2 regions of the Arthrobacter sp. alpha11c genome follow, and region 2 is predicted to be linked to the other one. Evidence: predicted binding sites of a transcription regulator. Region 2 holds the regulator's gene; the other holds the start of a gene.
What was found. Region 2 encodes HrcA, which represses chaperone genes, less so after heat shock. Its sites were predicted from a motif close to TTNGCACTCGNNNNNNNCGAGTGCNAA; they were not measured.

Region 1: the regulator HrcA is predicted to act here: its motif matches at 15,890-15,916, upstream of ACTAQJ_RS23740 (FmdB family zinc ribbon protein).

The regions. Positions count from the first base shown of each region.
Region 1 covers NZ_CP196747.1:5,090,064-5,109,900, reverse strand. The annotation lists gene ACTAQJ_RS23850 (nitronate monooxygenase) at 1-703, shown strand, start outside; partial or broken gene ACTAQJ_RS23845 (LysR family transcriptional regulator) at 678-1,653, opposite strand; partial or broken gene ACTAQJ_RS23840 (MFS transporter) at 1,760-3,011, shown strand; gene ACTAQJ_RS23835 (TMEM175 family protein) at 3,021-3,683, shown strand; gene ACTAQJ_RS23830 (Lrp/AsnC family transcriptional regulator) at 3,850-4,305, shown strand; gene ACTAQJ_RS23825 (MFS transporter) at 4,312-5,547, opposite strand; gene ACTAQJ_RS23820 (Lrp/AsnC family transcriptional regulator) at 5,717-6,205, shown strand; gene ACTAQJ_RS23815 (DUF1761 domain-containing protein) at 6,253-6,678, shown strand; gene corA (magnesium/cobalt transporter CorA) at 6,688-7,683, shown strand; gene zapE (cell division protein ZapE) at 7,680-8,855, shown strand; gene ACTAQJ_RS23800 (ferritin) at 8,868-9,398, opposite strand; gene crcB (fluoride efflux transporter CrcB) at 9,444-9,815, opposite strand; gene ACTAQJ_RS23790 (fluoride efflux transporter FluC) at 9,812-10,243, opposite strand; gene ACTAQJ_RS23785 (universal stress protein) at 10,230-10,736, opposite strand; gene ACTAQJ_RS23780 (zinc ribbon domain-containing protein YjdM) at 10,752-11,096, opposite strand; gene ACTAQJ_RS23775 (cold-shock protein) at 11,299-11,502, shown strand; tRNA gene ACTAQJ_RS23770 (tRNA-Ala) at 11,557-11,629, opposite strand; gene ACTAQJ_RS23765 (SDR family oxidoreductase) at 11,665-12,465, opposite strand; gene ACTAQJ_RS23760 (hypothetical protein) at 12,472-13,398, opposite strand; gene ACTAQJ_RS23755 (GNAT family N-acetyltransferase) at 13,530-14,156, opposite strand; gene galU (UTP--glucose-1-phosphate uridylyltransferase GalU) at 14,162-15,094, opposite strand; gene ACTAQJ_RS23745 (5-formyltetrahydrofolate cyclo-ligase) at 15,207-15,812, shown strand; gene ACTAQJ_RS23740 (FmdB family zinc ribbon protein) at 15,977-16,249, shown strand; gene cpaB (Flp pilus assembly protein CpaB) at 16,318-17,109, shown strand; gene ACTAQJ_RS23730 (AAA family ATPase) at 17,136-19,837, opposite strand, start outside.
Region 2 covers NZ_CP196747.1:614,077-623,402, reverse strand. The annotation lists gene ACTAQJ_RS02885 (PhoH family protein) at 1-862, opposite strand, end outside; gene ACTAQJ_RS02880 (GerMN domain-containing protein) at 1,294-2,166, shown strand; partial or broken gene ACTAQJ_RS02875 (16S rRNA (uracil(1498)-N(3))-methyltransferase) at 2,206-2,978, opposite strand; gene dnaJ (molecular chaperone DnaJ) at 2,981-4,108, opposite strand; gene hrcA (heat-inducible transcriptional repressor HrcA) at 4,160-5,167, opposite strand; gene ACTAQJ_RS02860 (DUF3097 domain-containing protein) at 5,341-6,201, shown strand; gene ACTAQJ_RS02855 (DUF4870 domain-containing protein) at 6,337-6,750, shown strand; gene hemW (radical SAM family heme chaperone HemW) at 6,781-8,010, opposite strand; gene lepA (translation elongation factor 4) at 8,011-9,326, opposite strand, start outside.

The DNA of each region.
Region 1 (19,837 bases), 640 kb from region 2:
CTGGCAGGACAAAATCGACGCACTGATCGCGGATCCTGTGGAGTTCGTCAGCTTCGTCTTCGGGCTTCCGGGACGTTCCGTGGTCAAGGCCTTGCAGAAGGCCGGAACTGCTGTCATGTCCAGTGTGACCAGTGTTGCCGAGGCCCTTGCCGCCGCGGAGGAAGGACCGGATGCCCTGGCGGTGCAGCATAGTTCCGCAGGAGCACACACGGCGGCGTTCCTCGCGGCCGACGCAGGAGAAAACGCAAGCAGCACGACGGCGGGTCTCATCGCCCAGGTGCGTGCCGCCGTCGACCTTCCTTTGATTGGGGCCGGTGCGATCAGCGACGGTTCAGCGCTTCGCGAAGTCCTGGCTGCTGGTGCGGCAGCCGCGCAAGTTGGTACCGCGCTGGTACGTACGGAGGAAAGCGGAGCCCGGCAACCGCATAAAGATGCCCTCAGCGATCCGCGCTACACGGAGACGGCCAGGACCCGGGCCTTTACCGGACGATTCGCCCGCTCGCTGGTCAACGAGTTCGTCCGCGACCACACGGACGCGCCAGAGGGTTATCCGGCAATCCATCATCTGACGGCGCCGATCCGGGCAGCAGCATCGGCGGCGGGTGATCCTGACCGCCTCAATTTGTGGGCGGGCACCGGTTGGCGATCCGCAAAGGAAGGATCCGCGGAGGATGTCGTCAGGGATTTCCTGAGCGTGCTCTGACAAGCTCGGCCAGCAATGCTTCGCCCTCACTGACCACCAGCTCACGGAATAGCCTGACGGCGTCGGGTTCGAAAGTGCGCTCCCGCCAAGCCATGCCGATCTGACGGAAGGCAAGGTCGGATTCAATGGGAACTTCCACAAGTCCCAACTCGGCCCCCGGCAGAAATTGGCCAGTGCCGGAACCCGGCCCTGCGGGAGGCAGGATGCTGAAGCCCAGACCGGCCGCGACCAGCCCCCGGACAGTGTGGGATTCCTGGACTTCAAAGGCAGTGCGCGGACGGAAGCCTGCTTCGCGCAACAGCGCTTCGCCCAGGGCCCGGAGGCCGACACCGGCGGGCAGCGTCACATAAGGGTCATGCCGACAGCTCGGACAGGTGCACGCTGGAGCGGTTCGCGAGGAGGTGTCGATAATGCAGCACTACGCGCAGCGGCTCCCTGTAGAGGGCCAGGGAGTGGATGCCCTTTCCTTCCGGGGCGAGCGGTGCAGTGAGGGCGAAATCTGTATCGCCCCTGGCCAGTTCTTCCAGGCAGTCGTCGCGCGGACCCTGCCGGAGCTCGAAGACCGTATGCGGATGCCGGCCGCGGTACGCGCTGATGAGCAGGGGCAGCGTCGCTTCACCGAACGTGTGCTGGAACGAGACGCCGATGCGTCCCCTCACCACGTCCGATTCGTGCCTTACCCTGTCCAATCCCGCCTGGAAGTCTTCCAGCGCCGCTTCGATATAGGGCAGCAATGTTTTTGCCGCCGGAGTCAGGCGGATGCCACGCCCGTCACGAACAAGAAGATCCATCCCCACAATCGCGCTTGCCCTGGCCACTGCACGGCTCACCGTGGACTGGGGAACGCCGAGGAGCTCGGCCGTCTCCGTCATATGCTCCGTCCGGCCCAATTCTGCCAGGACGGGTAGGAGCGGCAGTAGTTGCACAAGCTGTTGGTGATCCGGTTCCATGTGCCTGCCGTTCCGTTCCAGCATCAGTAAGAATCATGCATTTCTGCATAAATCATAAGCGAATCATGCATTGGAACGCACAGTCCAGGAAGCCTAATCTGGGCCAGTGACTAAAACAGCGGTGAGCGTTACAGCATGGGACGGGCACGCCAAGGGTTCCCGTGGCTACCGACGTGTGCTTGCCGCGTTGGCCTTGGCTGGCGTCGCTACATTTGCCCAGCTGTACTCAACCCAGGCCGTCCTGCCACTTATGGCGGCCGACCTCCGAATCTCCGCAGCAGAAGCCGCACTGAGTATCTCCCTGGCCACCGTGGGACTTGCCGTCAGCGTCCTGCCGTGGTCCTTCGTCGCAGACAGGATCGGCCGGGTTCGTGCAATGGCCATCGGCATCGGAGCAGCAACGGTGCTGGGGCTGGTTGTTCCACTGGCACCGACCGTTCCATTGGTCCTGGGACTGAGAACTCTTGAAGGCATGGCCCTGGGCGGAATCCCGGCCATAGCCATCGCGTATCTCAACGAAGAAGTCACCAAGATCCACACGGCACTGGCGGCCGGAAGCTACGTTGCTGGAACCACGCTCGGCGGACTTGCCGGACGCTTGGTCGCGGGTCCAGTGGGAGAACTATGGGGGTGGCGGGCAGCTGCGCTGGCAGTGTCCCTGCTGGCCACCGTCTCCGCGGTCCTGTTCGTGGTGCTGGTTCCCAAACAGCGACGTTTCATGCCGGCGCCAGCCAACGGATTCCGAGGAGCCTTGCGCACGCTGGGAAGCCATTCCAGAAACCCCAAACTGTTCTCCCTTTATCTTCAGGCATTCCTGCTGATGGGTGGATTTGTCGCGGTCTACAACTACCTTGGATTCCGGCTCCACGGTGAACCATTCGGACTTCCCACCACGCTGGTGAGCCTCATTTTCCTGGCCTACCTGTCCGGTACTCTCAGCTCCCGGTGGGCGGCCGGACTCACCACGCGCTTTGGGCGGCGCAATGTCCTGCTCTTTGCAGATTCCATGATGCATTGCAGGACTCGCCCTGACGTTGGCAGAGAACCTCGTGGCAACGTTGATCGGCCTCGTGGTGTTTACTGGAGGCTTCTTCGCAGCCCACAGCGTGGGTTCCGGCTGGACCGGCGCCATTGCCACAACAGGCCGCGCCCAGGCGGCATCGCTCTACAACCTCTCCTACTATTTAGGCTCCAGTGTCATCGGCTGGGCGGGAGGCCTGGCTTTCCAGGCATTCGGGTGGCCGGCTTTGGCGTGGAGCGTCATGGCCCTTGCCGTCACGACGGCGGTAATCACCGCCGTCGTACATCGCTCACCGCCGGTGCAAACCAGGCCGCTTTCGGCACCGGAACCCCTATAATCGTCATGCATGACAGAGGTCACAAGTTCCCGGGAGCTGTCCTCGCCGGAACGGCTGCAGGCGTTTACCGATGCCGTGGTGGCGATCGCCTTGACGCTGCTGATCCTCCCCCTCATGGAGAGCGTTGGTGAACTGGCTGACCATCATGGCACCACAGCCCAGTGGTTTGCCGAGGAGCGGTATCCCCTCCTGGGATTCGTCCTGAGCTTTGTCCTTATCTCTGTTTTTTGGGTGCACCACCACCGGCTGTTCCGCAACGTCCGGCTCGTGGATTCAGCACTTTTGTGGCTGACTATCGCATGGATGTTCACCATTGTGTGGATGCCGGTGGCAACTGCACTGTCAACACAGATGCAGGGGGATTGGGCGCAGCCGCTTGCCTACATAGGCACCCTTTTCGCTACGAGCTTCCTGCTGCTGCTGGCCCGCGTCTATCTTCGCTCGCACCCTCATTTGCATGACCTGGACGAGGCGGCCACGAGGTCCGGGATCCAGGCCGGGACCATCGTGGCGGCGCTCTTTCTCGCCGCGCTGATCCTGGCTCTCATAGTTCCGGACTTGGGAAACCTGCCACTGCTCCTGATGGTGCTCAGTGAGCCACTCCAACGGCTCTTCCGGCGTCGGGGCCTCAAGAACAGCGAGCGAAAAGGTCTGGACACACCACAAAAATAATCCACGTTGTACCGGGGTGACCTCAGGCAAATATTCGGGAACTGCAAGCAGAAACGAATGGATAGCCAGGATTTCAGTGATTATGATGAATGAAAGGCAATTTCAGGAGGATCCGTGAGCAACCCCGCGAAGAAATGTTCGGCCAAATTCAGGCAGCGCCGAGCCGCTGGACGCTATTGATGAACGGATTCTCGCCGCCCTGGTGGAGGACGCCCGCATCTCCAATAAACAATTGGCAGAACTCGTGGGAATCGCTCCCTCCACTGCGCTGATGCGGACAAGGGCCCTGTCCGAACGCGGGATCATCGAAGGCTTTGAGGCGATCCTCAGCCTGCCGGCCATCGGCCGCTCGGTGCAGGCGCTCATTGCTGTCCGTCTCCGCGCCCATGATCGGGACCAAATCGACCGCTTCACCGCACGCGTCCCGAAGCTGCCTGCGGTGATCTCCACGTTCCACACAACAGGCTCCGTGGACTATCTTCTGCACATTGCTGTTGCCAATACTGACGACCTCCGCAACTGGCTGCTCGATAACCTCGCTACCGATCCGGTGGTCGGCCACACGGAAACCACCATGGTCTTCCAGCACATCCCCGGCAACCGCGGTCCGCTTCCCGAGTAGCCAGGCTCAGGCGTGCCGGGCACCCCGGAGTGAAGCCGCAGCGAGCGCCAGGGCCGCAACCCCGCACAGCACGGTAAAACCAACGACGGCGGCCTGCAAGCCCAGCGCCGAGACCGCCAATCCCAAGCCAATCACCGGAACCGCGCTTCCCAAATAGGTGATGACGTACACCGTGCTGATGACCTGCGCATGCCGGGCTGCCTCGACCTTCCCGGCAACGTCGTTGAACACCTGACGGAAGGCGATGCCCTGCCCTGCACCCGCAGTGACGCTGGCTGCAACCAGCAACAACGGACTCGACCAAGCTGCGGCAGCTCCCACCAGGACTATCGAGATGCCCAACACCGCCAGGGCAACGGGGACCAGGTAGCGTCCGCGGACTCCCACCAGCTGGCTGAGCGCCGATGCACCCAAGGTCACCCCAGCCAGCAGCCCAATAAGGGGTCTGGAATCAGCATGCACCACCGTTGCGAAATACCCGGGAGCCAGCGACAGGCAGAACCCAAAGACTGCGAAGCTCAGGAAGCCCACTGCCGATGCCATCCAAAAAGCACCGCGTGCGTGACTCGAGATGGCGGGTTTTCGTGGAGCGAGAACCTTGAACGCCGGCTTTCCTGCAGCGGGGGCAATCGCGGGCCTTGCCTTGAGTAGCCACAGTGGAATGAGCGTGGCAAGCAGCACCCCGGAGTGGATGTAATAGGGCGTTCGCGTAGGGTCCGGAAGCAGCGACAGGAGACCACCGATCGCGGGTCCGGCAGCCACGCCACCAGCCGAGGAGAGCAACGTGAAGCGCGAAGCCCAGTCAGGCCTCTGGGGCAACAGTTCACGCAGGGCTGCGGAGCTGGCCCCTGTGGCCAGCCCTACTGCCACGCCTTGGAAGGCCCTGCCGAGGGACAACATGCCAAGACTGTCCGCATTCGCGAAGATGATGCCGCCCAGCAAACCCATGACGACGGCAAGCACCAGTGCTGCCCGCCTCCCAATGTGATCGGACCAATGCCCCGCCACCATCAGAGCCACAACAAGCGCCAGTACGTAGCTGGCAAAGGCCACCGTGACGTCCAAGGAGGACATACCCAGGCTGGCCTGCAGCAAAGGGTATAGAGGTGTGGCCAGGTTAGCGCCCACCAGCAGCGTGAACATCACTATGCCGGCCAGGACCAGCCTTGCAGTGGTGGTGGCATCCCAACTCCAGACGCCGGCTTTGGCCGGACGCATGCGGAGTTCGCTCAAGACAGTCATTTCCGTGCCTTTGATTCGGGGCTGCGCGGGGGTTCCTTGTGGGATGGAGGGCGCAGCCAGGTTTCGGTAGCAACAGATTGCCGCAGTACTGCGCTCAACGAAGCAGGAACGTGGGAAAATTGAGCAAAATACTCAAAGTAGTGTCGTCTAAGTAAGCCGGAGTGACCATTTGAATACCTTGGACCCCATGGACTTGAAGATCCTGCTGGAACTCATCAAGGACCCCCGCATCCAGATCGCCGAGCTCAGCGATTCCCTCGGCATCGCCCGCAATACTGCACAGAGCCGCCTTAAACGGCTGCTCCGGTCCGGGGTCCTTCAGGCAGCAGGCCGCGAAGTGGACCTCGAAAAGGTGGGGTACGACGTCGTAGCTTTCATCACCATTGAAGTGACCCACCGCGAACTCGATGGCGTCATCGGCGCCCTGCGGCTGATTCCACAAGTGCTGGAGGTCCACGAAATCTCCGGACGTGGAGATCTCTGGTGCCGCGTGGTGGCAACCGATACGCATAATCTGCAATCCGCGCTGAGGTCCGTCCTGCGTACCAAGGGCGTGATCCGAACAGAAACTGTCCTGGCCCTCCACACGCATATCCCCTACCGCACGGAGCCACTGATGGAAAGGTTGGCCGGGTCCACCAACACGCGGTCAGCATGAGCGCTTGAACACGGTTCCAGGGGTCGCACCCGATTAGGCTTTTGACCATGGATTGGCTCTCACACATATCGGACATCAACTGGCTCGCTATCCTCCTGGCTTTCATATCAAGCATGGTGATCGGGTTCGTTTGGTACATGCCGGCCGTCCTGGGGCGCCGGTGGATGCAAGCGATCGGCAAAACCGAAGAGGACCTGAAAAACATCGACGGCGGTGCGGGCATCTGGATTCCCATGATGACTGCCGCGGCGCTGACCAGCATTCTCCTGGCCATCCTGATCAGCGCCCTGGAGCTCAACACTTTCCTGGGCGGTGGCGTCTTCGCTCTGATCCTGGCCTTGGTTTTCCGTGCCGGAGGACATGTCATCCACAATGGTTTCGCCGGGCGCCCCTCTGAGGTGACCGTTATTGATGCGGGGCACGACATCCTCGCCATGACCATTGCCGGGGCCATCATCGGTGCCATGCAGTAGCGTTCACTCGTGACCATCATTGATAACGCCGTCTATGTAGAGGGTGTGCGCACAGCCACCCCGCACAACCTGGAGCAAACTTTCGAGACACTCTCGGAGCAAGGTGGCATGGCATGGATCGGGCTTTACCGGCCCACCCGGGACGAGATGACTGCCGTCGCCCAGGAATTCGGCCTCCACGAACTCGCAGTTGAGGATGCCGTTTCGGCGCACCAGCGGCCGAAGCTGGAACGCTACGACAACAACCTTTTCACGGTCCTGCGCCCCGCCCGGTATCTCGATGCAACCGAGACGGTGGAGTTCGGCGAGCTGCACGTCTTCACCGGTCCCAACTTCGTGGTGACCATCCGGCACGCTGAGACCGGCGGAGTTGCGCGTGTCCGCCACCGTTTGGAACAGCGCCCGGACCTCTTGCGGCATGGACCGGAAGCGGTGCTGTATGCCCTTCTGGACCAGGTGGTGGACGATTACGCGCCTGTTGTGGCCGGACTCGAGAACGACATCGACGAAATTGAGGATCAGCTCTTCAGCGGCGACACCGCGGTTTCACGGCGAATCTATGAACTTGCCCGTGAAGTCATCCAATTCCAAAGGGCTATCCAGCCACTGCCGGACATCATGGCGCTGCTTGAGAAGGGCTTCGAGAAGTACGGCGTGGACATCGAACTCCAGCGCTCCCTCCGGGACGTAGAGGACCACGTCCAGCGCGTGATCTCCAGGGTGAACTCCTTCAGGGATCTCCTCCAGAACGCCCTGACCCTGGACGGCACCCTGACAGCGAACCGGCAGAACGAGGCGAGCGCTGCCCAGAACGAGCAGGTCAAGAAGATCTCCTCATGGGCCGCCATTCTGTTCGCACCGTCCTTTGTGGCCGGCGTTTATGGCATGAACTTCGACCATATGCCGGAGTTGCACTGGGACTTCGGCTATCCAATGGCGATCGGGCTCATGGTTGGAGCAGCAATGCTGATGTATCTCATTTTCAAGCGGAAAGGCTGGCTGTGACGCCCCCGCTCGGCCCACAACGAGGAAGCCGCCCGCAACGAGGAAAACAGGGCAACCCGGAAACTGTCCTGGAGCTCTTGGAGGGCATAACGCACGACGCCGGACGGTTGGGTTTCCAGCTTGAGCCCAGTCAGCATGAAGCAGCGCAGCAGTTGGCGGCCTTTGGTGCAGCGGTGACGGCCCGCCGTCGCGCGCTACAGCTGAGGACGCCGCGAAGCATCTACCTTCACGGACCTGTGGGTCGCGGTAAAACGTGGCTCATGGACAGTTTCCACGACAGGCTCCGGGCACGGAAACGTCGCGTCCACTTTCATGATTTCTTCCGCAGGCTCCACGCCGGAACGCACCGTTCCGGTTCCGCGGATGGGACCGCCATACAGCACTCGGTGGATGCGCTCCTGGCGGACATCGATGTCCTGTTCTTCGACGAATTCCATGTCCATGACGTTGGGGACGGAATGTTTATCGCGCGATTGCTGCGCACCGCGGCGCAGCGCCGGATTCCCTTGGTGGTGACGTCCAACTACGCCCCGGACGATTTACTGCCCAATCCCCTGTGGCACGACCATTTTGTGCCCACCATCGAAGCCATCAAAGAGATGATGGAGATTGTGGAGATCAACGGCCCCGCCGATTTCCGGCGGTTTCCTGCAGCAGGTACAAAACCCGGCGATGCGCCCAAGGCATTCAGCTCTGGCCGGATCATCACGCCGGGCACGCCCAAACAACTGGGACGGTTGGGGCTCTTCCGGCCATCCGCGTCCCAAAGCCGTGTCCTAACCCCAACAACGCAACCGATCGTGGTCAAGAACGCAGACCCGGACCTGCTCTGGGTGGGGTTTCCGGAATTGTGCGCAGGGCTGACCTCCACCGCGGACTTCCTGGCCTTGGCGCACAGTTTCAAGACCTGGGTCATCGACGACGTTCCCTCCCCTGCCGGGGGCGACCCTGCTTCCGTGCCCGCATGGCAACGGTTCAGCAATGCCGTCGACGTGCTTCACGATCAGGACATCACGTTGTTCCTGATCGGCGCGGGACCCCTGGACTGGGACGCCGAGGCCTCCGGCAGTGTCCTGCCCGTGGATCTTGCCCGCATTGCCAGCCGCCTGTCCCTGCTGGGCAGGTCCGATCATGACGATGCCTTGGCAATCGAAGAGGCCGCCGGAAGCTGAGCTTTTTTGCCGCTAGATCACGCCGCCGGCAGCAGAGGGCGCACTGGAATCATGCCCAGCATCGCCTACGCTCTCACGGGCAACATAATTCTCGATATCGAAGAGGTTCTCCGCCCGCTCCGTGATGTTTAGAAGCGTGGTCATGGAGGCAACTTCCTCAACCTGTTCCTTCAGGAACCACAGCATGAACTGCTCGCCCAGGGCGTCGCCCTCGGCACGGGCGGCGCGGAACATCTCCTCAATGTTGCGGGTGACTTCCCTTTCCTGTTCAAGAGCCAAAGCGATGGGTTCCTTGGCGTTGGAGAAGTTGTTGCGAACCGGGGCGATGCCGGGGATCTCGACGGGCACGTTGCGGTCCAGCATGTACTGGACCATCATCATGGCGTGATTCCGCTCCTCGAGGGACTGGCGGTAAAAATGCCGGGCAAGCTGCGGCAAGTCCTGACCGTCAAAATACACGGCTACTGCAATGTATTGCTGGGAGGCCGCAAACTCATTGGCGACCTGAACGGACAACAGCTCATTGAATGTCTTCTTAGCCATGGCACCGATCCTACAGCCGGGCCAAGACAGCCAAGCGGTCATCCGTTAAGCCAGCAGCAGAGCGAACCAAACGCCGGCAGCGGCAGCCCCGACGCTAACGGCCATGGAACCCAAGCCGTTGACGAGCGCCAGCCCCATCCGCCCACTCTGCACCAGCCTGATGGTCTCCAGGCTTGCCGTGCTGAAGGTGGTATAGCCTCCCAGGAAACCAGTGCCGAGGATGAGTTGAAGGGATTCGGGCGCCTGCCCTTCCATCACCAGTCCAGCCAGGAACCCCAGGAGCAAGGAACCGGAGACATTGATGAAGATGGTGGCCCACGGCAGGGCAGTACGGACGCGTGCCCGGATGAGCCCGTCCATCATGAATCTAACAGCCGCGCCCAGTCCCCCGGCGAGGGCCAACAGGACGACAGTCATTTCGCACGCCTGTGATGCCATGCGGCGAGCCAGATTCCGGCCATGGTTGCTGCCGCTCCACCCAGCAGGCTCATGCCCAGATAACCCAGGGCAGCAGTCGACTCACCCGCAGTGAACAGGTGCACCGCATCCAAGGCGAGCGTGCTGTACGTGGTGTAAGCCCCCAGGAAGCCCGTACCCAAGGCGAGGCGCAACGCCCGGCGACGTCCGACGTCGGGCCCCCTCCTGGCCAGCCCCTCAAGCAAAGCGCCGAGCGCCAGGGCGCCGGAAACGTTGATCAAAAGGGTGGGTAACGGCCAGGACCCTGGCGCGGGAATCAAGAGTCCGAGGCCGTAGCGGGCGAGCGCCCCCAAGACGCCACCTGCGGCCACTATTCCGATGAACCCCCAGTGAAGATGGACGGGACGCCTGATCTCAGTCGTCATCATCCACCGGCACCCGTGGCTCCACGGGTACAACGAGTACAGGACGGTCCTGGCGGTGGAAGAGCTGCCGGGCAATGGAGCCCGCCGTCAGCTCTTTGACGGCCGAACCGAGCTTGCGGTCCCTGGAGCCCACCACAATCATGGACGCCCCGATATCTTCGGCCTCACGGGCCAACGCCCGTGCCGGCTCCCCTGCCAGGGAAACGATGGACCAGTTCAGATCAGCTTCGGCCAACTGGGTGGCAATTGCTGTCCGCACGGATTCCGGGGCGCTCTCGGCGTCATCGTCCACGCCGTCGGGATCAATCGGGGCCGACGGCCCGCCCGTGGTGCCGTCCACGGGATAGACGGTCACATCGACGAACGCACACACCAGCGGGAGCCCGGCGCTGAGCGCCACCTCAGCGGCACGCTCGACGACGACAGGCCGCTGCCCGGGCATGACGCCTACCAGGATGGGGCCGTTGAGGCCTTTGGAAGCTGGGGTCCCGGTCATTTTCTAAGGCTCCCGTCAGACTTTCTTCACAACGCTGGACTTGAGCTGCATGGGGCCGAATCCGTCCACTTTGCAGTCAATATCGTGGTCTCCCACGCCGTCGACGAGCCGGATGTTCCGCACTTTGGTGCCGACCTTGATGGCCGTGGCACTGCCCTTCACTTTGAGGTCCTTGACCACCGTGACGGTGTCGCCGTCACTCAGGATGTTGCCCACGGCGTCTTTGATGACATGCACCTGCCCGTCGCTCTCGGCCGCGGGTGACCATTCGTGGGCGCATTCAGGGCAAACCAACAGCGCGCCCATCTGGTACGTGTATTCACTGGAGCATTCGGGGCACGGAGGAAGGGAGTCGTTCACAGGGTAATTCTAGAGGGCATCCGCCGTCGCCAGGCTCTTCCAACCACAGCCCGACAGCGTACCCCGGCACAACGACATTACGAAAGGCACGGCAGAATCTGTTGCCCCATGTCAGATCGGCACATAGGCTCAATAATGTGAGTGGCGGGGACGGTGATCCGACAAGCGGTACCGACCAGCGACCCGTGAAGGAAAAACAAGCATGGCTACAGGCACAGTAAAATGGTTCAACGCTGAAAAGGGCTTCGGATTTATTGCCCCGGACGACGGTGGCCCGGATGTATTCGCCCACTATTCCGCAATTACCTCCAGCGGATACCGTTCCTTGGACGAGAACCAGAAGGTCCAGTTCGACATCACCCAAGGCCCTAAGGGACCTCAGGCGGAGAACATCCAACCCCTCTAAACTCCCATAAGAAACCGGCCAGGCATATTGTGCCTGGCCGGTTTTTTGTATCTGTGGAGCTAAGGAGATTCGAACTCCTGACCTCTTCGATGCGAACGAAGCGCTCTACCAACTGAGCTATAGCCCCTGGACACGGCTTACGGCCGGACCAGTGTCCCTAGGCTACAAAGTTTCCCGGCGCTTTTCCAACCACGACACGAACGTTTCAGTACCATACCTTTGCTCGGGCATGAGGTTGAGTCCTGCGCGCAGGTAGGCACCCATGGCACCCGGCAGTGGGACTTCCAGAACCTTGCCTCGGGCGCCAGTAATGGCCTTCCACGACTCCGCCATGTCCTTCATGGCCAGCACCTCGGGGCCGGCAATGGTCCTGACCCGGTGCTGCTCGGGAGAAGGCGGTTCCAGCGCAGCTTCGAGCAATGCAGCTCCGGCTTCCCTGGGTGAAATCGTTTGGAAGCGCACTCCCTTGAATGCCGGAATCAACCGCGTCTTTGCGCCTGCAGCAAAGATCATTTCCACCAGGTTGTGGAATTGCGTGGCTCTGATAACCACCGTTTCCAGTTCGGCCCTCGCGTAGACCCGTTCCTTTGCCGCTTTGGAGACATAGTAGGAATGGGCGCTCTTGTCGCAGTTGATAATCGACAACGCCACAGCCCTGCGAACACCTCCCTGGTGAGCCGCGCCAAGAAGACGCTCCCCGCCGTCGGCAAATTGCTTTTGGGCTTTCCCGAACTGACCCTCAAGGCAATCAATGACGACGTCGGCACCCGCCAGCGCAGCTGCCAGGCCATCGCCTGTGGTGACGTCGCCAGCAAAGTAGGTGGCGGCGTCGTAATGCTTCTCCGAACCGGGAGGCGGCACGTGGCGACTCAGGGCAGATACTTTGAGCCCGGCGTCCAGCGCTTGGCGAACAACTTCACGGCCTACCTGGCCGGTGCCACCAGCAACACAGAGCGTGGTCATGCCGGGCTAGGCGCGGCGACGCTGCAGGACATCGTCCAGGTTGCTCAGGGCACTCTGCCCCTTGGATGCAGTACGCACCTGCGCAGCTGTGGCGGCCTCCGCCTGCTCAACACTTTGCTTCAGCACGGGCTTGCCCACGGGCTTGGGAGCTTCAGGAAGATCCAAGGGCTCGGGAGCGGGGCGCGGCGCCTTGGCGGCACCAACGTAAGTGGGCTTGGGAACCTCAACCGGTTCCCAGCTGGCATCTTCGGAACCAGCGGCCGCTTCAGCGGACCTGTCACCAGCGGACTTGTCGCCGGCGGACTTGTCTCCGGCGGCAAGGGCAACAGCCAAGGCAGCCTGGCGTAGTTCCACTGCGGAAAGCCGAGCGGCTTCGAGCTTTCCAGCCTCAGCATCGAAAACCGGTACTTCCTTGGCTTCGACGAACGGTTCCTTTGGCAGGTACCGTGCCGGGGTTTGGATGGGCACCACCGGGGCAGCCCGACGCGCGCGGCGTTCCCGGAGATCCCGGAGGGCGAGTCGCCGCAAAGTCACCACGGCAAGTACGGCACCCACGAACGACACCAACGGCAGCCAGACGGTACCTGTGCCGAACAGCCGCAGCACGCCCGAAACAATGGCAGTCAGCAATAAAGCAAGGCCGGCAAGGGCCAAGGTGAGCCGGGCATAACGGATCGTAAAGGGAGTTGGGGGCGGCTTCCTGGGAGACGACTCAGCCACGCTGGATTCCTGGGGCGACGCCGGTGCTTTGCTGTGCATGGTCTCCATCGGTTTCTCCTGCCGGGGTGCCAAAGTCAGTACCACCCCTGCCTGCGTTTCGTCTGGTTCGTCGTCAAATGCCTCTGCTGAAACAGTGGCTGCCTGGACCTGCTGCCGTCTGTTCCGAAGTACGTAAGGAGCGACCCATACCATCCAAAGCGCGACAGTGACCACGAGTATCACTGAGCTGCTGAGAGGGAAGTCCACATTCAAAACCGTAGAAGCAAATCATCAGGGGCGGCGGCATTGCGGTCGGTGTGTCGTCGGCGAGTCCGCAAATGAATGGAGATACGGCTCAAAAGGGCCTATGACCTGCCTGTTCTTCCTCTGAGCCACCCGTCAAGGAGTCCCTGCGGAACTTCATCCGACGTGAGCGCGAAAGAGCGATGATCCGCCCACTCGCCATTGATGTGCAAGTATCTCAGCCGGTAGCCCTCGTCCCGGAATCCGAGCTTTTCCACCACCCGGAGACTTGGCGCGTTCTCCGGCCGGATATTGATTTCCATCCTGTGCAGGCCAAGGGTCCGGAAGCAGTGGTCCGTAGCCATCGCAACTGCAGTGGGAGCAATACCGTGCCCGGCGCGTTCCTTGTCAACCCAGTAACCCAGGGTAGCCATCATCGCCGAACCCCACACGATGGATGAGACCGTCAACTGACCCACAATTTGCGGCTCACGGAAACCCTCGGTCCGCTCCGTGATGAGGAAAGGCAAGGCCGTGGACTGCCGGGCCTGCGCATTCAGGGATGCCACCATTTGGCGGTAGCTGGGCAGGCGTCCACCCGGCGCAGGATTGGACGCCTCCCAGGGTGCAAGCCATTCACTGTTCCGCGAACGGACTTCAGACCACTCCCGCTTGTCGCGGTAACGGATTGGCCGGAGCACCAAGGCTCCGCTTTCCAGCGTTACCGGCCAGATCGCAGAGCCGTACACCGGTGTTATTTGGGAAGACCGGCAGTGAAGGTGGGCAGCCACTCGCGGAGCTCGGGGCCCAGGTCATCACGTTCGCATGCCAACTCGATGCAGGCCTTCAAGTAGCTCAACTTGTCACCGGTGTCATAGCGGCGTCCACGGAAGACAACGCCATAAACGCCGTAGCCTTCACCTTCCCCGGCAGCCAGAACCTCAAGGGCATCCGTCAGCTGGATTTCTCCGCCGCGTCCGGGGGCAGTCTTCTCCAGGACGTCGAACACCGCAGGGTGGAGAACGTAGCGGCCGATCACGGCAAGGTTGGACGGAGCTTCTTCGGGGGACGGCTTTTCCACCAGCTGCTTGATGCGGACGTAGCCGTCTTCACCGTTTTCCTCGACGTCGGCGCAACCGTAGGCGCTGATCTTGGAAGGCTCAACTTCAATGAGGGCAACAACGGAACCACCGGTTTTTTGCTGGACAGCGATCATTTCGCTGAGCAGGTCCTCGCGGGGATCGATCAGGTCATCGCCCAGCAAAACGGCGAACGGCTCGTACCCGACGTGCTGCTTTGCACGGAGGACCGCGTGGCCGAGGCCGTTGGGGTCGCCCTGGCGGACGTAGTGGATGTCGCCCAGGTTGGTGGCGGACTGGATGGCTTCAAGCTTGGCAGTATCGCCCTTCGCTGCCAGCGTTGCTTCCAACGCCGGCACACGGTCAAAGTGATCTTCCAGGGCGCGCTTGCTGCGCCCGGTGATCATCAGGACGTCGTGCAGGCCAACCTTCACCGCTTCTTCGACGACGTACTGGATGGCTGGCTTGTCAACCACGGGCAGCATTTCCTTCGGCATCGCCTTTGTGGCGGGGAGGAACCTGGTACCAAGACCCGCTGCGGGGATGACGGCCTTACGGACAGCATTGTTATCGAGAGTCACCGGACTAATGTAACGGAAGGAATACATCAACGGGTAAACCCTCGCCGTGGCAAGACGCAGAAACAGCCCTTGAACTGGAGCGGATTTGCTGCTTTACGTAGACCACGGTAGCCCGCGCGAATCTCATGATCGGACAAAAATGGCATCGAAGGAAGACATCCGCAGCAGCCGACGCCGCTACAGGCGCAGCCTCTCCAAGGAGCAAGTAGCCCAAGCCGGCGAATCAATTGCCCTGCACGGTTTGGCATGGGCCCGGAAGATTTCGGCCGGATCCCCCAGGACATTCGCGATCTACGTCGGCGTCTCCCACGAACCCCCAACCATGCCCCTGATCGCAGGGCTCCACAACGCCGGCCACCAGGTCCTGCTTCCCGTCTGCGAGGCCGGGCGCCAGCTGAGCTGGGTGTACTGGACGCCGGAGACAGCCTTCGTTCGGTCCGACTACGCACCCATCGACGAACCCGAAGGCGAGCGTTTGGACAGTGCTGTGGTGAGCGCTGTTGCGGGCATCTTCATGCCGGCCACCGCTGTGGACCGGGATGGCAACCGCATCGGACAGGGTGGCGGCTACTACGACCGACTCCTCCAACGCCTGGACAGTTCCGGTGGGCGGCCACCCACCATTGCGGTGGTGTACGACGACGATGTGTTGCCTTCCGGAGCTATCCCTGCCGAGCCTTTTGACCGCCCGGTGCCGGATGCGTTGACGCCGTCGGGAATCATCACGCTTGGCGGTGGGGAGTGACCTGGTTGACGCTACGTGAAGTCCCGCATTTACGTGGAGTTGGCAGATAGCGAATGAGCGGGATGCGGATGATAGAATTGGCACTCAGGCCCTGCGACTGCTAATGCGGAGATTCTCCGCCACGGCTCCACAGGACCTGAACCTTGTCCTGAAGGAGGAACTCAGTGCCCACATACGCATACGCCTGCAAAGACTGTGACCATGCCTTTGACATCGTCCAGTCCTTCTCTGACAGCTCCCTGACGGAGTGCCCTGAATGCCAGGGCGCGCTCCGCAAGAAGTTCAACAGCGTCGGCGTTGTCTTCAAGGGCTCGGGCTTCTACCGCACGGATTCGCGCGATGCCAAGGGCAGCACCGTCTCCGCTGCGCCCTCCTCCCCGGCGACTCCTGCCCCTGCTGCCACGCCTGCACCAGCAGCCGCAGCCGCAGCAAGCTAGCCAGCACTTTTCCACATAGGGCACCCGGCCGCTGTTGGGCGGCCGAGCCCGGTGGCTAACGTGGCGTCATGCCACTAAAGTCAACCATTTCGCCACTCCCCGGCCGCGAACACCCCACTCCGCTTGCCAGGGGCCGTGGTCGCTCCCGGAACAAGCCCACCAGCACGGCTGGCTCTTTCCTCCCCCGGAAGCAGGGGCCACATCGCCAAGTGAGACTGGGCCCCAGACAGAGCCTGAACTTCTGGGTCTCCCGGAATCGTCGGCTGACAGTTGCACTGCTGCTCTGCCTGGCCACTGGCATTACTGTCCAACAGCTAACCCCTGCCTCTGAGCAGCGGGTCAGCATTCTCGTCGCTGCCCATGACCTCGCAGCAGGCACCAGCCTCACCGAAGCTGACTTCACCACTGTTGCGGTGCCGCCCGACCTCGCGATTTCCGGAGCCCTGGAGGATCACGTTTCGCTGGTGGGACGCCAGCTGGCTTCGCCCTTGACCAAAGGGCAGATTCCCACTGAATCCAATCTTTTGGGGCCGGGACTTCTCACCGGTGCACCCGTAGGCTCAGCTGCGGTCCCCCTTCGCATGGCTGACCCTTCATCCATCCAGCTTCTGTCCCCGGGACAGCTGGTGAATGTAGTACTTACCGCCGCCGGATCATACGACGAGTCCCGGCAAACCGAAGTCCTGGCCGCCTCCGTCCCTGTCCTATGGACATCCGCCCAAGGGGGTAAACCCGGCCAATGGCTCGGAACCAGCGACACCGACGGCTTGATGGTAGTGGCTGCAGATCCTCCACAAGCAGAAAAGCTTGCCGGCGCATCAACGCAAGGCAAGCTTTTCTTTGTTTTGGTCAATCCCTAATGCAGGGCCTGGATTCCATGACCCAATCAGCCCCAATGCGGGGGCTTCTGCTCCTTCAACCACTGCTCATGGTCATAGTTGCCTTCGTCGCCCCAACGCCGGGGATCGTCTTCAGCGGCCTTGGTAGGCAAGATTCCACCGGAGGCTTGCTTCGCCGCTGGTGTCTTTGACTCTGCCTTCTCTTCAGCGTTTTCGGCGCCCACAGCTGCGGTCTGTTCGTCAGAGCCGCTTTCGTTGCCGGTTCCCTGTGCATTCACTGGTACTTCAGTCCCATCCTCTGGATCACTGGGGGTTGGATTGCTGGCTTCTGCGTTGCTTGGTTCGCCATCCGCCCCCCTCCGCCTGTTCACATCTGCCTGTCCGGGTTGCTGGGATTCCAGCGATGCCTGGGCACTTCCCGGGCTTTGCCGATGCGAAGCCCGGGTTGCGGAGGAACTGCTGTACGAGGAGCTGCTGTACGAGGAAATCCCATACGAGGAGCTGGCATACGAGGAACCTGCATTGTCCAGATTCAATTGTTCAACATCCATGTCCAGGAAGCCATGCTCCGCTGGCGGGGCGGCCTGGGGAACATGGTTCTCAAGTCCCAAATATGACCCGATTCGATCTGCGCAGGACGAAGGATCCGTGAACACTTCAATGGTCCACAGGGACATGTAACGCCAGCCCATGCGTTCGAGCAGTTGGGGCCTCAGACGGCTGCGTTCACGGACACTCATGCGCCGGTAACGTTCCGTGCCATCGGACTCGATTGCCACTGGCGTGGGAATCTCGGCGCCTTCCCGTCCAATCGTGTGGATGGGATCGGCGGCGGCGGCAATGTCCAGGACACCGTCGTAAAGGTGCCACACGCGGGCACCCCTGGCCCGCAACCTCTCGCCGAGATCGGCAACCAGAGGGTCCTCCCCCAAGGCCTGTTCGCTGGCAACGGCGCGCGAGGCAGGAGTTCCAAGGTTGCTGTTCCCGGACAGTTCCCTGTCCAGCAGTTCGTAAAAGTCCACAGCTCCGTGCGCCAGGCGATCCAGATCCAGATCTTCCGGGCGGAAGCAGCTCAGGACGTGCATGGAACGGCGGGCGCGGGTCATTGCCAAGGCAAAGCGGTTTCGTCCGCCCTCGGTTGACAGGGGTCCGAACGAGTGCAAGGCGCGGCCATGAGGTGTCCGGCCGTAGCCCAGAGAGAAAATTACATGGTCACGCACCAGTCCTTGGGCTCGCTCGAGGTCCACTACGCGGAAGGACTCAGGGCCAGCTCCGAAGAAAGCGGACAACAGGGGGTGGTTGGGCAATTGAAGCCGGATAGCCTCGCCAATCCGCGCAGCGTGGCGCAGGCTGGCCGTGACCACAGCCAACGAGGTTCGGGGCCGCAATCTGGCGTGCTCGAAGACAAGGTCTACCACGCGGTTGACCTCCGCCGTAACGGACTCAACGCCCTCATGGTCGGCGCCCGGGAGTCCGGTTCCATCGGGGATGTACTCCACCAGGATCGAACGATCCAGGCCCGTCACCGAACTGCCGTCGGGCAAACGCCGGAGGCCGCCGTCGTAGTAGTTCTTGCTCAACTGCAGGATCAGGTCCTCATCGACCGCCCGGTAAACCCAGTTCAGCTGCCAGGTGGGCAGGACGCGTGCCAGGGCCTTGAACGCACTGTCCACGGTCTCGTGGCTGGCCACTCCCGCCACAGGAGGCTCCACGGCCACGCTGAAGGTGCGGGCATTCGCGATCTTCGCATCACCGAAGGCTATGACTTGCCGGGCTCGCGCAATCGCCGGAAGGACGGCCTGAAGCGACGTCGATTCGGCATCGATGATGATCACGGCGTCAAACTTCTGCTCCGCGGGAAGAACTCCCGTCAACAGGTAGGGGCTCACAGACCACACCGGAACAAGCATGGGTACGAGGTCAGGAGCCTGCGCACTCAAAGCCGGGAGAGTCACCCGACCATCCTTGAGCAGGGCACGAAGCAACTCAGCCTGCCGAGGGTGCTCCACTATCCCCTCGCCCCATTTCCGGGCCAACTGCCACCGCAAACGCGCAGCACCACTGGCAATGTGGGCTTGGTCCGCAAGGCGGTACTCGGCTTCAAGACGGCGGAGGGAGTCGCCGTCGGACATGGCGAGGTAGTCGTCACCACTGATCATTGCTTCCAAGGCAGACTGCCACCAGGCGAGGTCCAGCTCGGCTGCGACCGAAGCGGCCGGCACTTCACGGGCAGCCAGGTCAGCGAGCAGCTCGCCGAGTCCGTGCTCGCGCATCTCCTCAATCAGGAGCGTGCGCTCCGGGAGTGTTTCAAGCGTTGCTGTGTCCGCTACGAGCTTTTCGAGCCGCTCCATGAGTTCCAGGTACGGAGTCTGGTGGAGCGGACCACCGGCAGAGGTGTGCTTGAGCGCCTCACCCAGGCGGCGAAGCTCGCCATCCAGTTCGCGATACAAGGACCCGAGGTCAGCGAGCCCGGACGGCACCGCTGGGTGGCGCTGGGTGGTGGCATAGCCTGCCCACAGGGCACGCTGCTCCTGGACGAGGACCAGGGAGCTGTGCAGGTCCGCTATGTGAACGCCCGGCCGCACATATTCCTTTGCCACGCGCCGCAGCCTCGAACGCTGCATGGAGGGCATCTCCAGATTGCGCTCCCGTCGCCACGCAGAGCTTGCAGTTGCAGAGATGAGGTCATGCACCGGGCGATCGAAAATGTCCGGAGTGAACTTGTCCAGGCTTTCGCGCACGGCAATCA
Region 2 (9,326 bases):
CTCCCGTTACAACCATCTTGGAACCGAATCCGAGGCGGGTCAGGAACATCTTCATTTGTTCAGGAGTGGTGTTCTGGGCCTCGTCCAGGATGATGAAGGCGTCGTTGAGCGTCCGTCCACGCATGTAGGCCAACGGTGCGACCTCAATGGTGCCGGCGGCCATCAGCCGGGGAATGGACTCGGGATCCATCATGTCGTGCAAGGCGTCGTAAAGCGGCCGCAGGTAGGGATCGATTTTGTCGCTCAGCGTTCCCGGCAGGAAGCCCAGCCGTTCCCCCGCCTCAACAGCGGGCCGGGTCAGGATGATCCGGCTTACTTCCTTGAGTTGGAGGGCCTGAACGGCCTTGGCCATGGCGAGGTAGGTCTTGCCAGTACCTGCCGGGCCAATACCGAAGATCACCGTGTTCGCATCGATGGCATCCACATAGTTCTTCTGGTTCAACGTCTTGGGCCGGATGGTTTTGCCACGGCTCGAGAGAATGTTGTGGGTGAGGACATCCACGGGATTCTGGACTGACTGTGTCCTCAGGAGGGAAACGAGCTGCTGCAGGACATCTGGAGTAACGACCGTTCCCCTGGCCACCAGTCCGCGGACCTCCTCAAGAAGGCGCATGATGCGCGGTATGACCGTGGACGGACCGGACATGGACAATTCATTGCCGCGAACGTGGAAATTGACGTCCGGGAACTGCTCCTCGATGTAGCGCAAGGCTTCGTCATGGCTGCCCAATGAGTGAACCATCTGATCGGAGTTGTCGAACGTGACGATTTCCGTGCGCGTGCCCGGTAAGGTGTGCGGGAACTCGGTGGTGGCTGGGTTCCCGTTTCCGGTCCGCAGCCGCCCATTCAGGGATTCACTCATAGTGGTGGCCGTACGGCCTCTTCTCCTCCGGTCGGATCACAGTTGGTCCATCGTTTCGACAACGGGACTGGCTCAACCGCCAGGCCATATGCCGGAATGCCTTCAATCCTACGCCAGCCCGGCAGACCACGGGCGTTCGCCCGCGCATCCTCCCGTATCTTCCCCGCGGGGCGATCCGTCGGCTGCGACATTTTGTCTCAACTCGGCATCAAGCGGGTATCAATCCTGTTTCAGTTGCCCCCAGTACCCGCAAACCCGGCCAGCCGCCGTCGACGATATGCCAAGCTGGCAGAGCGGGTAGTCAGACTACGCGCGTTCGACGGGCCGGCGACAACCACCGGCCGCAAAGGCAAGGAACCCCCATCGCGCAGTCAGTAAGCCATCAGCCCGTCGGGCGAAAGCGGAAAAAGTCCGCCGTCGCAGCGCCCGCGATGCTTGCTGTCCTTTTGCTGACCGGCTGTATCGCCAACGGTGGACCCACCCAAGCTACCTCCAGTGCGCCGCCAGTCAGCGTCCAGGAAGCTCCGGCCAGCAATGCTCCCCTGGAGACCACCCAGGCGTCCACTAAGATCCCGGTCTACTGGATTGGGCGGAGCAAGGAAGATGTGTACCTGTATCGCGAATTCAGGGACATCTCCGGCGATGGAAACCCGGTCACCACGGCGCTGCGCATCATGATGGCCGAAAAGCCGCTGGACCACGACTTCTTCACCCCGTGGCAAGACCCCGGCAGCCTGGCAACATCCATCTCGGGCAAGAACGTGATCACCGTTGATATTTCCCGGGATGCCTTCAACTCCAACCTTGATGCGGGCATGGCGCAACGGGCTGTACAGCAGCTGGTTTACACGGCCACGGCAGCAGCCTCGTCGTCAGGCCTGATCAACTCCGGGCAGCAAATCCAAGTGGTCATCCTGGTTGACGGTCACACGGATTTCATGGCATTCGGCCAGGTGCGGCTCGGTCAACCGATGGCCAGGGATGCTTCCTTGGTGGCGCCACTATGGATCATCGATCCGCAGGAGGACACCTCCCTGCCCGCCGGCGCCGTTAAGTTCAATGGCCGCAGCACTGACAGCTCCAAGCCGGTCAGCTGGCAGATCCTCCGGGACAACGGCAATGGCGAAAAGGCCAGCCTCCTGACCGGCCAGACAAAAGCCACAGGAGAACCGGGACAATTCGGCGTCTTCTCGTTCAGCGCGACCCTGAAACCAGGGAAATACGAATTGCGCGTGTCCCAGGTTCAGGACTCCGGGCAAGCAGACACATCCACCACGGATACGCGGCTTTTCAGCGTCGGCTAGAGCCGGCGTCCGTTAGCGTTGCCTGGAAGGCGACAGAACCTACCAACGCCCCAGGACGTCGGAGGCGAGGACGACGGCGGCGGTCCCGCCGTCGAGGACCTCAGCACGTGGTGGCCCAAGAGAGCCGTGACCGCCCCGGCGTCGCTGAGGCGGGTTACCTCGCGCGGCGAGATGCCACCTTCGGGCCCTACGATCAAGAGGACTTCACGCGGCGAATCCAGCCCGCGGCCTTCAGCCACGATCGCCGCTTCAAGGACGGTCCGCAAAGGGTTCTTGGCGTCCTCGTGAAGGATCACGGCCAGGTCCGCGGCAGCAACAGCCTTTGCCAAAGCCGCGGAATCCAGAATAGGACGCACCTCCGGTATCCATGCCCGGCGGGCCTGCTTCGCCGCGGCAGTGACCACAGACTGCCACTTCGCGTGGGCCTTCGCAGCGCGATCCCCCTTCCAGCGGACGATGGATCGCTCAGCCTGCCATGGGATAACTGCGTCTATGCCCAGTTCGGTGGCCGTCTCAATGGCCAACTCGTCGCGGTCACCCTTGGCCAATGCTTGGACAAGGACCAAACGCACGTCCGGCTGGTCTTCGAAAATCACACCGGAGGCCATGACGGACAAACTTCCAGGGCCGACCTCTGCCACCGTGCCTGTCAGGCGGGCGCCTGCGCCATCGGCAATGTCCACGGCTTCACCGACAGTGAGCCTCTTCACCGTAACGGCATGCCGGGCTTCTGCACCGTCGATGACGAACAACGCGCCCGGCTCAACACCGTCCAGGCTCCCGGCAGGCGTGAAGAAAACGGGGTTGCTCACCGCTACAGGTTACCGAGCTTGTCCCGCAGCTTGGCGAACATGCCGCCGCTGGCCACGAGTTTGCCTTCGCTGAACTGCTCGCCGCGCAACTTGGCAAGCTGCTGCAGGAGCTCTTCCTGTGCCGGATCCAGCTTGACCGGTGTCTCAACGTGCAGGTGCACCTTGAGATCGCCGCGGCCGTAGCCCCTGAGGTGGGTGACGCCCAAACCGCGAAGCGTGATGACCTCGCCGGACTGGGTGCCAGCCTTGACGTCGATCTCCTGGGGCCCGTCGAAAGTTTCCAGGCTCAGTTCGGTACCCAAGGCTGCTGCCGTCATGGGAACGCTCAACGTAGCGTGCAGATCGTCGCCTTCGCGGATGTAGGTGGAGTCACTGTTGACGCGGATTTCTACATAGAGGTCACCGGCAGGTCCGCCTGCCGGTCCCGCTTCGCCCTGTCCGGAGAGCTGGATCCGCGTACCTGTGGCAACGCCGGCAGGTACCTTGATGGTGAGGGACCGGCGGCTGCGGATGCGGCCCTGCCCGTTGCACTCGTTGCAGGGATCCTTGATGACCGTACCGAAGCCCTCGCAGGAACCACATGGTGCGGTGGTCATGACCTGGCCCAAGATGGATCGAACGGCCCGCTGGACTTGGCCACTGCCGCCACAAATGTCACACCGCTCCGGGTGCGTGCCCGGCCGGCAGCAGCTGCCATCGCACGTCGGGCAGACGACGGCCGTGTCAACTTCAAGCTTCTTGTTGACACCAAACACGGCATCCTTGAGGTCGATGCGGACGCTGATCAGTGCGTCCTGGCCCCTGCGAACACGGGAGGCCGGACCAGCGTGCCCGCCGCCACCGCCGAAGAAGGTATCGAAGATGTCCTGGAACGCGAAGCCCTGGCCGGAGTAGCCACCACCGAAACCGTTGTCAGTGCCGTTCTCGTTACCGGTGGCATCGTAGACGCGACGCTTTTGGGGGTCGGACAGCACTTCGTAAGCATGCGTCACGGCCTTGAACTGCTCCGCGACATCCTCCCCCGGGTTGACGTCCGGGTGAAGCTTGCGCGCCAACTTGCGGTACGCCTTTTTGATCTCTTCCCCGGTGGCTTCCGGCGAGACTCCCAAAACGTCATAGTGGCTGCTCAAAGTCGGTATCTCTTCCTTGTTGTTACTGCGATTCTTATCTCGGGCCTGGCGTCAGCCGCCGAGAATGCGGGAAAGGTAGCGGGCCACGGCGCGCACGGCAGCCATGGTGGTGGGATAGTCCATCCGGGTTGGTCCGAGGATTCCCACCTTGGCACCGGAGCCGTACCCCGTTGCCACGACCGATGCTTCTGCCAGGCCGTCATAGGGATTCTCGCGCCCGATGCTCACTGTCACGCCGCGGGGATCATCACCCATGTCCGACAACAACCGGAGCATGACAACTTGTTCCTCAAGGGCTTCCAGCACTGGCCCGATACTCAACGGGAAATCCACGTTTGAGCGCGCAAGGTTGGCTGTTCCGGCCATGACGATACGCTCTTCACGGCTGGTGTCACTCAGGGCCTGCAGACCATGGGCAAGGTGCTGCGCGAGCCCACGAAGGTCCGGCGGACAAAGCGCAACCACGGACGGCAACACCTGCGGCAGCAATGCCAATTGGGTGCCCGCAATGCTGCCAAGGAACCGGGAACGCAGGGCCATCAAGGCCTCGTTGCTTACATCGGAACCGGCCTCGATGACCTTCTGGCCAACGCTTCCGGTATCTGCGATGAGCACCACGAGCACCTGCTTTGGCGCCAGGAGGACAAATTCGACGTGCCGGACCAGGGCCCGGTTGGAGTGCGGGTACTGAACGACGGCGACCTGGTTGGTCAGTTGCGACAGGAGCCTGACTGTGCGCTCAAGAATGTCATCGAGGTCGTCCGGCCCTTCAAGGAGCGAGTGGATGGCCCGACGCTCCGCGGCTGACAACGGCTTGACCTGCGAGATGCGGTCCACGAACAGGCGATAGCCCTTGTCCGTGGGGATGCGGCCTGCACTGGTATGCGGCGCTGCGATGAGGCCTTCTTCTTCCAGCACAGCCATATCGTTGCGGATGGTGGCGCTGGAAACGCCGAGATGATGCCGCTCCACAAGTGCCTTGGATCCAACAGGCTCACGTGAATGCACATAATCCTCAACGATTGCGCGCAGTACTTCAAGCTTGCGTGGCTCACTCATTGCAACACCTCCTGACGACTGTCCCGGCCTTTCTCGGACGGATAAATAGCACTCACTTAGCACTCAACATGCCCAAGTGCTAACAAGTCTAGTATGAGCCAGCACGTTGCTAGCATTGAAACCGCCCGCGGGAGTTATTCCCAACACAACCAGCGCAACCAGCAAAAAGGGGTATGAAGTCCTTGGCTTTCGATACGTGGGGCCCGCAGGATCTGTCCGTTCCTGCCAAACGCCAACTCCCCGAGGTCGCTGTCCAGCGCGGGATGGTCCTTGAAGACGTCCAGTCCGGCTGGGTGGGCGAAGTCACCCGGGTGGAGAAATCGGGGGGAATGCACATCGTCTCCCTTGAGGACAGGCGTGGTAAGACCAAGTCCTTCCAACTCGGGTTTGGTTTCCTGCTTGAAGGGCAGGCCATCCGTCTCATGCCTCCGGCCGCAAAGGCCCCTGCATCGTCTGTGCAGTCGGGTCGAACGGCATCCGGGTCAGTAAAGGTCCTGGGCCAGCGTGCCCAAGTGGCCAAAGCGAGCCGTATTTGGGTGGAAGGCAAGCACGACGCCGAACTGGTGGAGAAAGTCTGGGGCGATGATCTCCGCCTTGAGGGCATCGTCGTCGAGCCACTGCACGGCGTGGACGACCTCAAGTCAGCTATCGCCGCATTCTCCCCCGGGCCAGGGCGCCGGCTCGGGATCCTGGTAGACCACCTCGTAGCGGGCTCAAAGGAATCACGCATCGCCGCGGAAGCCATGACGGTCCCCGGAGCCGCCGGAAACGTGCTGATCGTCGGCCACCCGTATGTAGACGTCTGGCAAGCCATCCGGCCAAAAGTACTGGGTATTGAGCGGTGGCCGGAAGTTGCACGAGGCACTGACTGGAAGACCGGTATTCTGACCGCTTTCGGTTGGCCCCACGAAACCGCCGAAGACATTGGACTCGGCTGGCAGCGCCTGCTCAGCGGGGTACGCAGCTATGCGGACTTGGAAGCCTCGCTCCTGGGACGGGTGGAGGAAGTCATCGATTTCCTTACCACTCCCTGACTGCCTTGTCCTGATTTGCGTTTCCTGAATTCGCTTTTCCCAGAGACGTAACGGGGCGTTGGTCCCGGGATGACCCGGGACCCAGTATTCTGGGACAGCAACACCGCAGCATCTTTACAGCAAAGGGAAGACACCGTGGCAGAGAACGCTCCTGAAGAACCGGGCAGCGCCGCAGGCCAGCCCCAGTACCATGGCGCGCCCGCGAACGCACTCCCACTGACGGCAAGCGAAGACCGGCAGTGGGCCACCTTGGCGCACTTCGGGGGAATTCTGGGATGCCTGCCGTCCCTGTTGATCTATCTGATCTTCCGTGATCGCGGACCCTTTACGGCGCAGGAATCCAAGGAAGCCCTGAACTTCACGCTTCCTCCGACCATCGCGGCAGTCCTGGCAAATATCCTGGTTCTGCTTCCCGTAGTGGGCAATATCTTCGCAGTCATCGCCACGGGCATCTGGGTAGCACTCACGTGCTTTTCAGTCTCGGCGGGTATTCGTGTCAACCACGGTCAGCCCCACCGCTACAAGCTCAACCTGCGCTGGATCAAGTAGTCCAAGGCTTCCAGCGGATTCTGCCGACGGTTAGTCCGGCAGAATCCTGCGCACAACGGCGTCGGCCAGGAGTCGGCCTTTGAGCGTCAGAACCAGGCGACCCTTGAAGGCCGCACCTGGATCCACGAGTTCTTCAGCGATCAGTCCTGCCATCGCATGGCGGCCAACTTTGTCCAACGCGTCAACGGAGAGACCGGTACCGAGCCGTGCCTCAAGCATGATGCGCTCGACTTCCCGGGTTTCGGCGTCAAGGGTTTCCCTACCAGCTGCCGGCGAGTCTCCTGCAGCCAGCCTGTTGGCATAAGCCGTGGGGTGCTTAACGTTCCACCAGCGGACCCCGCCGACGTGCGAGTGAGCGCCCGGACCGATCCCCCACCAATCGTCTCCCCGCCAATAGGCAAGGTTGTGGCGGCAGGCCTGTTCAGGCGTTTTCGACCAATTGCTGACCTCGTACCACGTCAGGCCGGCCTCCGAAATCAGTTTGTCGGCCAGCTCATATTTGGCGGCGTGATCGTCGTCGTCGATTCCGGGAACTTCGCCACGACGGATTTGGGCTGCCAGCTTGGTTCCGTCCTCCACGATCAGAGCGTAGGCGCTGATGTGATCGGGTTCGTAGGACAGGGCAGTCTCAAGGGACAGTTGCCAATCCGCCATCGTCTCTCCCGGCGTGCCGTAGATGAGGTCAAGGCTAACGGCCAGGCCCGCCTCGCGCGCCCACTGGACCACCAGGGGAACGCGGCTCGGGGTATGGGTGCGGTCCAGCACTTTGAGCACGTGCGGTACCGCGGATTGCATGCCGAAAGAGACACGCGTAAAGCCGGCATCAGCCAGCACCTTGAGCGACTCGGGCGTCACGGAGTCGGGGTTGGCTTCGGTGGTCACCTCTGCGCCCGACTCAAGTCCCCACTGCACGACGGCGGCGCGAAGGATACGCGCCAGGTCCTCGGCAGGGAGCAACGTGGGTGTCCCCCCGCCAAAAAATACAGTACTCAGTGGCCGTTTCGGCAGGCCGGAGGCATCCATGGCCGTGGCTGCAAAGTCCAGTTCAGTGACAGCCGTGCCTGCATAAGCATCCTGCGACGCCCCACCACCCAGCTCCGTGGCCGTGTAGGTGTTGAAATCGCAATAACCGCACCGCACCGCGCAGAAGGGGATATGCACGTACAGGCCGAATTTGCGGTGCTCGACGCCGGTCAGCACCTGCGGGGGCAACAAGCCATCCGCAGGTGCCGGGTCGCCCAAAGGAAGGACGCTGGGCATCTACTTCTTGGCCTTGTCCTTGGACTCGTCGGTGGTCAGCGCGGCAATGAAAGCTTCCTGAGGAACTTCAACCCGGCCCACCATCTTCATGCGCTTCTTGCCTTCCTTCTGCTTCTCGAGCAGCTTGCGCTTACGGGTGATGTCACCGCCGTAGCACTTGGCAAGAACGTCCTTGCGGATGGCCCGAATGCTCTCCCGGGCAATAATGCGCGATCCGATGGCAGCCTGGATGGGCACCTCGAACTGCTGACGCGGGATGAGTTCGCGCAGCTTGCCGGTCATCATTACACCGTAGGCATAGGCCTTGTCACGGTGGGTGATGGCACTGAAAGCATCCACCTGCTCGCCCTGGAGCATGATGTCCACCTTAACGAGGTCGGCAACCTGTTCGCCGTCGGCCTTCCAGTCCAGCGAGCCATAACCGCGCGTCTTGGATTTGAGGATGTCGAAGAAGTCGAACACGATTTCCGCCAAGGGCAGGCGGTACCTGATTTCCACACGGTCCTCGGAGAGGTAGTCCATACCACCCATAACGCCGCGGCGGCTCTGGCACAGCTCCATGATGGCGCCAACAAACTCGTTCGGCGCCAGGATGGTGGCTGAGACCATAGGCTCGCGGACCTCGGAGATCTTGCCCGTGGGATATTCGCTGGGGTTGGTCACGTGGATCACCTTCTTGTCCTCCAGCGTTACCTCGTACTCCACGTTGGGAGCTGTGGAGATGAGATCGAGGTTGTACTCGCGCTCAAGACGCTCACGGGTGATTTCGAGGTGGAGCAGACCCAGGAAGCCAACACGGAAGCCGAAGCCCAGCGCAGCGGACGTCTCGGGCTCATAGACCAGAGCGGCGTCGTTAAGCATCAGCTTCTCGAGGGCATCGCGGAGCACAGGATAGTCAGTTCCATCAAGCGGGTACAGACCCGAGAAAACCATGGGCTTCGCATCGGCGTAGCCGCTGAGCGACTCCGATGCCGGCTTGGCGAGGTTGGTAACAGTATCGCCAACCTTGGACTGGCGGACGTCCTTAACACCGGTGATCAAGTAGCCGACCTCGCCCACACCCAAGCCCTTGGAGGGTGTGGGCTCCGGGGAGCTGACGCCGATTTCCAGGAGTTCGTGAGTGGCACGGGTGGACATCATCTGGATCCGCTCACGCGGGTGCAGCATGCCGTCCACCACGCGAACGTAAGTGACCACGCCGCGGTAGGTGTCATAGACGGAGTCGAAGATCATGGCCCGGGCAGGAGCATTGGCATCGCCCACGGGAGCCGGGAGGTCACGGACGATTTTGTCCAGCAACGCCTCCACGCCCACTC